DNA from 3 places in the Roseovarius sp. CAU 1744 genome. Region 3 is predicted to be linked to each of the others. Evidence: riboswitches for the same ligand, from Rfam matches in the RefSeq annotation. Region 3 holds a riboswitch; each other region holds the start of a gene.
The links. Region 3 has a riboswitch for cobalamin ahead of AAFO92_RS20020 (energy-coupling factor ABC transporter permease). Riboswitches for the same ligand answer to the same signal wherever they lie in the genome.

Region 1: another riboswitch for cobalamin. It lies ahead of AAFO92_RS17295 (hypothetical protein); the one in region 3 lies ahead of AAFO92_RS20020 (energy-coupling factor ABC transporter permease).
Region 2: another riboswitch for cobalamin. It lies ahead of AAFO92_RS00115 (CbtB domain-containing protein); the one in region 3 lies ahead of AAFO92_RS20020 (energy-coupling factor ABC transporter permease).

Annotation. Positions count from the first base shown of each region.
Region 1 covers NZ_JBDOQV010000008.1:200,704-203,969, reverse strand. The annotation lists gene AAFO92_RS17310 (peptidoglycan-binding domain-containing protein) at 1-291, shown strand, start outside; gene AAFO92_RS17305 (cupin domain-containing protein) at 378-776, opposite strand; gene AAFO92_RS17300 (DUF1127 domain-containing protein) at 1,154-1,375, shown strand; gene AAFO92_RS17295 (hypothetical protein) at 1,601-1,864, opposite strand; cobalamin riboswitch at 1,970-2,158, opposite strand; gene AAFO92_RS17290 (FAD-dependent oxidoreductase) at 2,648-3,266, opposite strand, start outside.
Region 2 covers NZ_JBDOQV010000001.1:15,927-19,192, reverse strand. The annotation lists gene AAFO92_RS00125 (hypothetical protein) at 1-410, opposite strand, end outside; gene AAFO92_RS00120 (CbtA family protein) at 477-1,175, opposite strand; gene AAFO92_RS00115 (CbtB domain-containing protein) at 1,180-1,350, opposite strand; cobalamin riboswitch at 1,384-1,600, opposite strand; gene AAFO92_RS00110 (DUF1636 family protein) at 1,746-2,078, opposite strand; gene AAFO92_RS00105 (DUF3489 domain-containing protein) at 2,608-2,826, shown strand; gene AAFO92_RS00100 (DUF2924 domain-containing protein) at 2,826-3,242, shown strand; gene AAFO92_RS00095 (recombinase family protein) at 3,197-3,266, shown strand, end outside.
Region 3 covers NZ_JBDOQV010000011.1:58,491-61,756, reverse strand. The annotation lists gene cobF (precorrin-6A synthase (deacetylating)) at 1-584, opposite strand, end outside; gene AAFO92_RS20020 (energy-coupling factor ABC transporter permease) at 648-1,325, opposite strand; cobalamin riboswitch at 1,398-1,611, opposite strand; gene cobA (uroporphyrinogen-III C-methyltransferase) at 1,630-2,355, opposite strand; gene AAFO92_RS20010 (cobyrinate a,c-diamide synthase) at 2,352-3,266, opposite strand, start outside.

The DNA of each region.
Region 1 (3,266 bases), on a different contig from region 3:
GCCCAACCGGCCGTCTACAGAACCGAATCCCGACAGGCGATCGTTCGTGAACGCCGGGAAACCTGGTTCGAGACCCCCTGCGCCGATCAGCTGACCCCGGAATTCATCGCCACGTTGCAGCGGGCGCTCGGAGCGCGCGACCTGTATCGCGGCGCAATCACCGGCCAGATGGACGCCCGAACCCGGGCCGCCATCCGCGCCTATCAGGCGCGTCAGGGGCTGGATAGCGCGGTGTTGTCGATAACCGCCGCCCGTACACTGGGTCTGATCGCGATCGAAAGGCCCAGATAGCCGGCACCCACCCGCAATCCGCCAAACCAGCCACAGAGCGCATGGCGTCGCTACGCGACCACCGATCGCAGGCTTAGCGCCTCGCGCTATCTTGCCAGGTATTGCGTGTCGCTGACCTTTTCCAGCCACGTAACCACAGAGCCATCCTGCGCCTCCTGCATCGCCAGATGGGTCATCGGCTGATCGGCCGCGGCGCCGTGCCAGTGTTTCTCACCCGGCGCGAACCAGACGGTGTCGCCAGGGCGGATCTCGCGAATCGGGCCGCCCCAGCTCTGCGCCCATCCGAGCCCCGACAGAACATGCAAAGTCTGCCCCAGGGGATGGGTGTGCCAGGCGGTGCGCGCAGCGGGCTGGAATGTGACGATCACTGCGCGCAACCGGGCGGGCTCTGGTGCGGAATGCACCGGTTCAATCCGTACCTGACCGGTGAAATAATCGTGCCCCCCGTCTGAAGGTGCGCGTGTTCCGGCTTCGAAAATATCCATGGCAGAACTTTCTGGTCAACGTGTTCTGCGCCCCAGCTTATTCGACGGGCCGAACGCGGGCAATCACCGGGCGAGGAGTTGCTGCGAAGTGCTGCGCGACGTGTTTCGTCGGTCATGTCGCGACGCGGGCGATATTTTCTGACGTAACGTCCGTTTCCATGGATAGCCATTTTTCACAACCAACGCTGAAGCACCTGTTAACCATAAATCTTCATTATTTCATTAGGTTAACGATATTTCTGCCATGCACATGCTGCATAGCAGCATTGCTGCGCCAGGGGTTGTGCATCCGCAGCATCGGCGTATCTAGGCCTCAACGAAACGGCGCTCGTAATTGACCAGCGCAGAATGATGATGATGACGCAAGGAGCCTGACAATGGCATTTGCAACTGAAAAACACGGCGCCACGAGCGCACTGCAGATCGAGATCAGCGCTGCTGTTTACGCGTTGATGACCCGTATCGCGGATTACCGTGCCTATCGGCGCACTGTCGCCGAACTGTCCAAGCTGGGCAACAATGAACTGGCCGATCTGGGCCTGTCCCGCTCGGGCATTATCGCCGCGGCCAGCGAAGCGGTCTACGGCACACGCGCCTGAGCGCAAAGAGATCGGATGCCCCTCTCCTCCCCCTTATCGGGCATCTGACCAGCGGCAGCGGCACCACCTCCCCTCGAGGTGCCGCTGCCGACAAAAATCCGGGCCACTGGCCCAAACGGAATTGCGGATGGTCCTTTTCTCCTCCTCCCTGGGGCCATACGCAGATCGAAACGGCGGTGCCTTCTCCTCCCTGGGCGCCGCCGTTTTAATTTTTCCGATGCAATGTCAGTGCAACAGGCGTGTGCGCCGCCGGGGGCGTGGCGTCAGGGGTTGCGTCGCCTCTTGGAGAAAGCTCACGAAGGCGCGCGCGGCGTCACTGCTGGCGTTCTGCACGGCACGGCTGCCCAACGCGGCGCGTGCCGCCTGCGGAGTCCCGCCGTCACGGGCACAAAATGCCCATTCCAAGAACCCCAGACGCGCGGCCTGAAGCGCGTCCGCGCCGGTTGCGTCGATGACTTCGAGCCCATCGAGGATACGGGAAATGCTCATCTTTATCTTCTCCCCGGCCGCACCCCGGGCCGGATGGGGCAGAGAGAGACCGGGATGATTGCAGGCACGCCAGGCGCCGCGGCAACCGTCCCCACCGCCCCCCGCGGTTTGACGTTTGTCCAAGGCTGGTTTCCGGGCTTGGCGGGGTTGCGGATGCGGCACCTTCCCAGACCTTCAAGGCCCAGTGGCTGTTGCAGCATCCCCCATCCTTACCGTTGCGGGGGCAGCGCCGGAATCACACCGGCTTCCCAATTCTCCGCCCTGACCGACGGCACCTTGGACCCTGATTGTGGCCGGGAACATGCAACGAGACAAGAGGTTTTTGGCCACGGCAAAATTTTCTGCCTAAAGAAGTATCAGCCGTCTCAAATTCCATGCATTCCAGCCGCCGCACGCCGTTTGTTTTGCAGTTGCAGCAAGTTTGCCTTGCGGTCACGCTGCATTGCGGCATTCTGGGGTCACCAAAGGTCAAAAGCGATACCTCCTCCCATCGTGATCGGCCCGAGGTTTCGGCGGTTCGCGACATCTCCTCCCGTTGCGCATCGCCCAATATGAAAAGTCCAACAGGTCGTGGCCGGGTCGTGTCTTGCCCGGCCACATCTGTTTATTCCCAACACGTTACGCCAGGTAATTGACCCGTCATTGATTCGCAGAGCGTGGATGACCCTCACGGCGGCCACGCCGTCTTGCGGGCGCCTCCCGATCAGCCGATGCCGGCGTCAGCGGCGGGCGGGCGAGCTCAGACGGCCCCGCCCCGATCTTGATCGCGGATATCCGAAAATCCTAGCCGTCGATGCGGATGACTTCGTTCTTCGGATCGTAGGGGCTGTCACAGGTGACAACCGCATCCCACAGCCTGTCCTGCATCTTGACCTGCAGCTTGGTGCCCTCGACCGCCAGATCGGGGGTGACATAGCCCATGCCGATGGATTTGCCGAAATGCACCGAGTAGCCGCCCGAGGTCAGGCGCCCCACGCGGGTGCCTTCGGGGGTATACAGCGCCTCACGGCCCCACGGGTCGGCATCGTCCGGCCCGTCGATCAGCAGCGTGCAGCATTTCGCGCGCACGCCTGTTTCGACCAGCTTGTCCTTGCCGTGGAAATCCTTGTCGAGATCGACGAAACGCGGCAGGTCAGCCTCGAGCGGGGTCGCGTCACGGCCCAGCTCGGTGCCAAAGGCGCGATAGGATTTCTCCTGACGCAGCCAGTTCTGGGCGCGGGCACCGACCAGCTTCATGCCGTGCTTCTCACCGGCTTTTTCCAGCAGGTCGAACAGGTAATTCTGCATTTCGATGGGGTGGTGCAATTCCCAGCCCAGCTCACCGGTATAGGCCACACGGATTGCGTTGACCGGGCACATGCCCAGTTCGATCTGACGCGCCGACAGCCACGGGAAACGCTTG
Region 2 (3,266 bases), on a different contig from region 3:
ACTTTTACCTCAACATCGCCTTCCGGCAGCGATGGAAGGTGTATCCAATTGGCATAAAGGCGCCCCAGCTTTTCGCCGTTGATATAGACATGCGCGTGACCTTCTCCGCGCATGTCTGCAGAGGAGGCGTTTTCCGGTGCAAAGCGAAAGTTATGCGGCGTTACACGCAGGTTCCAGCCCGTCATCGGATCCTTAATCATCTGGATCGCCACACTGGGGGTATCGCTGTCGGCTGGCAGGTTAGTGGCAGCGGAGTGCTTATGGGCTGCCATCTCTGTAGTGCCGTCATGTTGCGCCGGGTCAGTGTGGTCATGGCCGTCAAAGGTGGTACCGCTGCCGGCGGCGATCACAAAGCCGCCGCCACCACCAAAGATCAGTCCGATGGCAAAGAGGGCGAGAGAACGGGACATCTTGTCCTCCTTGAAAATTGAAAGCCCCCACCGGTGCGGCCGGCGGGGGCGCAATTGAACAAGAGATCAGGCCGCAGCAGCCGCGCGTTTGCCTTCCACCTGCCAGAAGTAGCCGGCAAAACTGCCCAGCAGTACCCAGGCGGCCATGCCGATGCCAAAGGCCCGGGCCGCAAATAGCGCCCCGATCTCGGTTGGAACCGGACCGGCGAAGCTGTCGGGCTCAGGTGCACCGATGATATGTGGTGCCAATAACAGTCCTGCGGCGGCCAGATAGCTCATCAGATTGCCGCCAAAGGCAATCAGCCACATGGCCACGCCTGCCGTAGCGACAGTGAACGTCCACCATATTTGGCGTGTAGCGACATCGGCTGCGGCCACGCCGGGCACTTCCGGAGCCAGCGACAAACCAGGTGCAAAGTGAAATGCGACAAAGCCAGCCAAACCCCACAGCAGGCCTGTGCGGCCGTTGATCTCATGCCCCCGGCGCTCGGCCATCGACATCAGTGCCACCAGGACCAGAGCATAGCCGGTGTAAGTCAACATCGTGAAGATGATGCTCAGGCCGTCGCGCATCGGCTCAGCGAACATGCCGGGCAAATCGGGGTGCGCGGTCACGGGATCAGCGCCAAAATGCACCAATTCGCCGCCCTCATAAAGTTCGGCGTGGAGAAGTACGGGCTGCACGAAATTCAGCTGCAGCAGGGCGGCAATCAGCCCCGCTGCAGCACCAGCGAACAGCGCGCTGGTCAGAATACGACTGAACATGGCCTTAGTGGCAGGGGAAGCCAGTTGCGTGGCGCACATCGTGAGCAGCGTCATGCAGGCCAGAAGCCTGAACATGGCCGGTCACTGTGATAATACCGAGACCCAGTATAAGGGCAAACACTGCCGGCAGCATATTTGAGCGTACAGCGGATGCCTTAATCGCTTTTGTTGTCATTTTAGTTCTCCTTGCCGTCACACCCGACGGCGCAAATTGCGTTTATTACACGGCCGGTCTCCTGACTCGCGGGTCGCTGCGGTCTTCCCCCTTCCCGGCGCCCTTACGCCAGTGGTATTGGAAGGTCGCTCGCCGCTCACAGTCGCGGGGGCGGTTGAGGCTTCGGTGCCGCGATTTGGTCCACCGTCCTCATTCCCGTTTCAGTTCCAGTGCTTAGGCACTTTTGAACACCGTATTGGTTATTCCTGTCTCAAAAGGCAATGGCTGGTCAAGTACGAAACCGCCGTACAAGAGTTCAGCAGCGCCATGTTCAATGGAATTTTGTCGCTGCCTTTAGAATTCGACAAACTAAACTCTATCGCTGGAGCTTCTCCCGGTGTGTCGCGGGCGGGTTACTACAAATCTGCCGGAATGCGGGCAATGGCCTTGAATCGCAGCTTTCCCAATGGCCGTACATCGGCAAAGTTGCCGTCTGGGCTGTCTCGATACATACGGATGAACGTCAAGATGTTTGGCAGATCTAGAGCAGAAATCTCACCGAATAGATATGCGGTCTTGCCGTCCTGTCGTACAGCCAACGTCTGTGGACGCAGGCAACCGGACATGCAGTCCACCTGCTGCAATCTTGCCTTCACCTCCGACGTCTCCAGCATTGAGGCGACTTGATCAAACAGTGCGGGGTCAGCGTCGCGGCAGGTTCTGCATAAAGTAACTGTTGGTTGGGGCATGCGCCGGGCAGATCCTTGATTGAACGATCCTCTTTGAGATTCAATATCCGCTGGTCACTTACTAGCTTGACTTCGAAACTCGATTCATTTTGACGCGATGCATTGGGAAAAGTCCATATGTGGGCGATCAGCATGTTCGCCAGAGCAAGTTCCCTTAGCCGTCGCGAATGCTCGCTGTGTCCTGCGACCCTAGCCTAGCCTTAAAATCTTTGTCGTGTCCGGGATGGATGGCAAGTGTCTCCGCTGCCGCGCAGCGTCATGAACCGAGCGAACGCAGCGACTTTCGTGCTGCGCGCGCTCGCAGCGTAAAATCCCGATTGCCGAGTTGGGCTCTCACCGGACCTTTGCTGCAGCAGTCGACAATATCTGCTTAATATCGTTTCCGCACATTTGGACTGGACTTCCTTTGCACCGCGAGCATGTGTGGGATGGACGGTTAGGAGGGGTCCTTCTGTAACTTTGCCCGGTTTCCCGGGCCTGTCTCAGTAGAAGACTGCGGGTTGTTCGCAGTTGCAAACTGGAGATAGAAATGACCAACAAGAACCCTCAAACCAAACGCACACAGCTCCTGAAACTCGTGAGCCGCAAATCCGGCGTTTCCATCAGTACGATCCAAAATAAATTCAACTGGCAGCCACGCACGGTTCGCGCAGAGATCTCACGGCTGCGTAAACAAGGATTGGTTTTGACCTGCGTGCCCTCACCAAATGGGCCAGTGTATCGGGCACAAACAACTGAGCGCGCCTGATGTCGGCACTGTTGGATGCCAGTGTCCAGGACATCGAAACCTGGGAACACACTAAGTGCTTGACAGCCTGGATTGCCCTGACAGGCGCCACGCCAGCTTCGCGTCTGTCATCGCGGTTTTTGCGCAAAGCCCTGAGCTTTGAATTGCAGTGCAAGAAGTTGGGTGGGCATTCCGGGGCGATCCGGCGACAATTGCGAGCGGGAACAAAGTCAACGCTAGTGCCCACCCAGGCACTCACACACGGCACGCAGCTCGTTCGACAATGGAACGGGCGGAGCTACCGGGTCCAAGTCATCGCAGATGGCTTTGAGATGGATGGTCAGCGCTATTCCTCTCTCAGCGCCATTGCCAAACGTATCACGGGCGCCGAATGGAGCGGGCCGCGGTTCTTTGGCCTGAACAAGCGTTCGGCATGAAGCGGATACGTTGCGCCATCTATA
Region 3 (3,266 bases):
AGCGTCTGGAAGGCGCAGCTTCCGTCCAGCATCACCACAACCGTGTCGGCGCTTTCCGGCCATCCCTTGTCGCGCAACTGGCGGCCGGTGGTTATCAATACCGGCGCACCGATTTCGTTCAGGGTGATCGCATGGCTGGCGGTCAGCGCCTGGACCGAGGTGATGCCCGGCGTGACCTCTAGGGATAAGTCGGCCTTCGCCTTGAGGCGATCTGCGATGCGAATTGTGCTGTCATAGAGCGACGGGTCACCCCAGACCAGAAACCCGACGCGCCCGCCATCAGGCAGCCCCGCACTGATTTCCGCGGCCCACTTGTCGGCAATCGCATCATGCCAGTCATCGACGCCGCGGCGATAGTCCGGGTTTGCGGCGTCGCGCACGGGCAGGTCGAATTCGCGGATTTCCGGGCCGTCCGCGCGCAACACCTGTGCGCAGATCTGCCGTCGCGCCTCTGCCAGGTCGTCTTTCTTTTTCCCTTTCCGCGGGATCAGGATCAGGTCACAGGCATTCAGCGCCTCGATCGCCTGAAGCGTCAGATGCTGTGGGTTTCCGGTGCCAATACCGATCAGGGAAAGCGCGATCATGTCAACCTCGCAAAGAAAAACGCGGCCCCGAACAAACGGAGCCGCGTCAGGGTTGAAGGTCTCTTAACCCGCGCCGTGCAGGCGCTGGTTGAAGAGCGGTCCCTTGGTCAGGTCACGGGCCGACTTGGCGGCGGCCAGCACGGCCAGATCGGCCAGCGGTTCGATGATGATGACCAACATGTAGGCGGCGCCGAAAGTGGTCACGGCCGCCAGCGTTTCTGCGCCAAAGCCCTGACCGTAGAGCGCCCAGAACGCAACCCAGGCGACAACACCACCCTGATAGGCGGTCGACAGTGCCAGAGCCTGGCCATATTTCAGGTCAACATAGGCGGTTCCCGGTGCGATGATGCGCTTGGCCAGCATCCGAACACCATAGAGCGGCACCAGCAGCGTGGTTACGTTGATGAAATACTGCGGCAGGTCGAACGGCGCGAAAAGCAGCCCCTGCGCCAGCAGGCCCAGGGCCAGACCGAAGGCTGCCGGTGCAGCACCCAAGAGCAGGAAGAGGGTCGAGCCGAGGATGAAGTGCACCTCGCTGACGCCGACCGGATAGTGCGGCAGCACCTCGAAGAACACGAAGGTCAGGACAGTGGCAATCACGACGCGTCCCGCGAAGGACAACGCGCCGTTTTCGCGCATGGCGTCCCATGCCAGCTTGGCGCCAACTGTGGCCGCACCAGCGGCGGTGGCATAAGACAGCGCCATCTTGGCGCCGACAACGATACCGGGTTCAATATGCATGTTTCGATCTCCTAGCCGTCTACCCCGACGGTGTTGAAACTTGTTATAGCCCCGATCGGGGCTGTTGATGGGCAGGATGCCCGGGGTGACGGCAGGTCTCCTGACTTAGCGGGTCGGTGCTTGCCGCGCCTTCCCGGGCCATAGGCCCAGTGGCAGTGCGGGTCGCTCGCCGCTCACAGTTGCGGGGGCAGTCACGGAATTGGCGCCTGATGGCTACACCGCACCGTGTTCCCTTTTACCCCGGATGCTTGGCATCCCTTGGGGAACCGTCTGTAATCTGCGTGTCACATGGGGGGCGGCCCTGTCAATCCTCCTGTTGGGCCAGCGGGCCATATAAAATCAGCGCCGGGGTGGTTCCCGACATCTCAGACAGAGATTCCGACAGGCCGGCAATCGTGTGCCGGCTCAGGCTTTGTGCAGGCGTCGATACGGCCTCGGCCAAAAGGGCGGGCGTGTCCGCAGGCAGGCCATGCGCGATCAGAAGCCGCGCCATCGCGGCAAAGGTCCGGCGCCCCATGTAGACGACGGTTGTCGCTTCGGGGTCGGCCAGGGCGGCCATGTTGAGATTTTCCGGCAGCTGCCCGGTCACGTCATGGCCGGTCACGAATTGCAGCCGCCGCGCGGTGACGCGCCGGGTCAGCGGGATCGCCGCGGCCGCGGCGGCGGCAGAGGCGGCGGTGACACCGGGGACGATCTCGAACGGAATGCCGGCCGCGCGCAGGGCGGTGATCTCCTCCTCCAGCCGCCCGAACACGCCGGCATCACCGGATTTCAGACGCACGACCTTCAGGCCGGTACTGGCGTGATCCACCAGCAGGCGGCTGACATGTTCCTGCTTGGGCGAGGCGCGCCCGGCACGTTTGCCGACCCCGATGAAATCCGCATCCTCGCGCGCATGGGACAGGATCGGGCCCGATGACAGGTCATCGAACAGGATCACGTCCGCCGTCTCCAGCCGCCTGACCGCCTTGACGGTCAGCAGTTCCGGGTCACCCGGACCGGACGAGACGAAAGAGACGAACCCGCTCATGTCGCGCCCGTGATCATGTGAAAGAACGTACCGGTGGCGTTACCGCGCCGCGACCCGGTTTCAGGCACTTCGACACCGTTTGAATCCGCGACTTGCGCCAGCGGCGTATCGGGTTGCGCCAGAATGGTCGAATAGTGAAACTCATGACCACGCAGACGGGTGCCGGTATCATTGCCCAGCATGGGTGACAGCAGCGTCGCCTGCCGATAGCCCAGGTGCATCTTGCGTTTCTCGTAGGATGTCTCGAGCCCCAATAGGCCTGCCATCTGGTGCCGCGTGCCGTCCTTGTCGACCAGTCCCGCCCCCATCGCCATGTAGCCACCACATTCGCCATGGACCGGCCGGGTTTCGGCAAAGGCCTGAAGCGAGGTGCGGAAATTCCCGGCAGCCGCCAGTTTGCCGGCGTGCAGTTCGGGATACCCGCCGGGCAGCCAGCAGATATCGGCCTGCGCGTCCGGCGCCTCGTCCGCAAGCGGTGAAAACGTCACGATCTCGGCCCCTTCGGCACGCCAGCTGTCCAGCAGGTGCGGATAGACGAAGGAAAACGCCGCGTCGCGCGCCAGGGCGATGCGCTGTCCCGGTGGCTGCGCGATATGCCTGTCGCCGCTGGTCAGCCGCGTGTCACCTGCTGCCGCCAGCAGCGCGTCAAGATCAAGGTTCTCGGCGATGAACGCGCCGGCCTCGTCCAAGAGCGCCTGCAGATGGGGCTGTTCCTCGGCCTGGATAAGGCCCAGGTGCCGTTCGGGCAGTTCGACGGCGCCGCGCCGGGGCAGGGCGCCCAGCACCGGCACGCCGACCTGTTCCATTCCCGCCCGCAGCAGGGTTTCGTGCCGTGGGCTGGCGACGCGGTTCAGCACGACCCCGGCAAGCGGCACGTCTGGCCGCATTGAGGCAAAGCCAAGCGCGGTGGC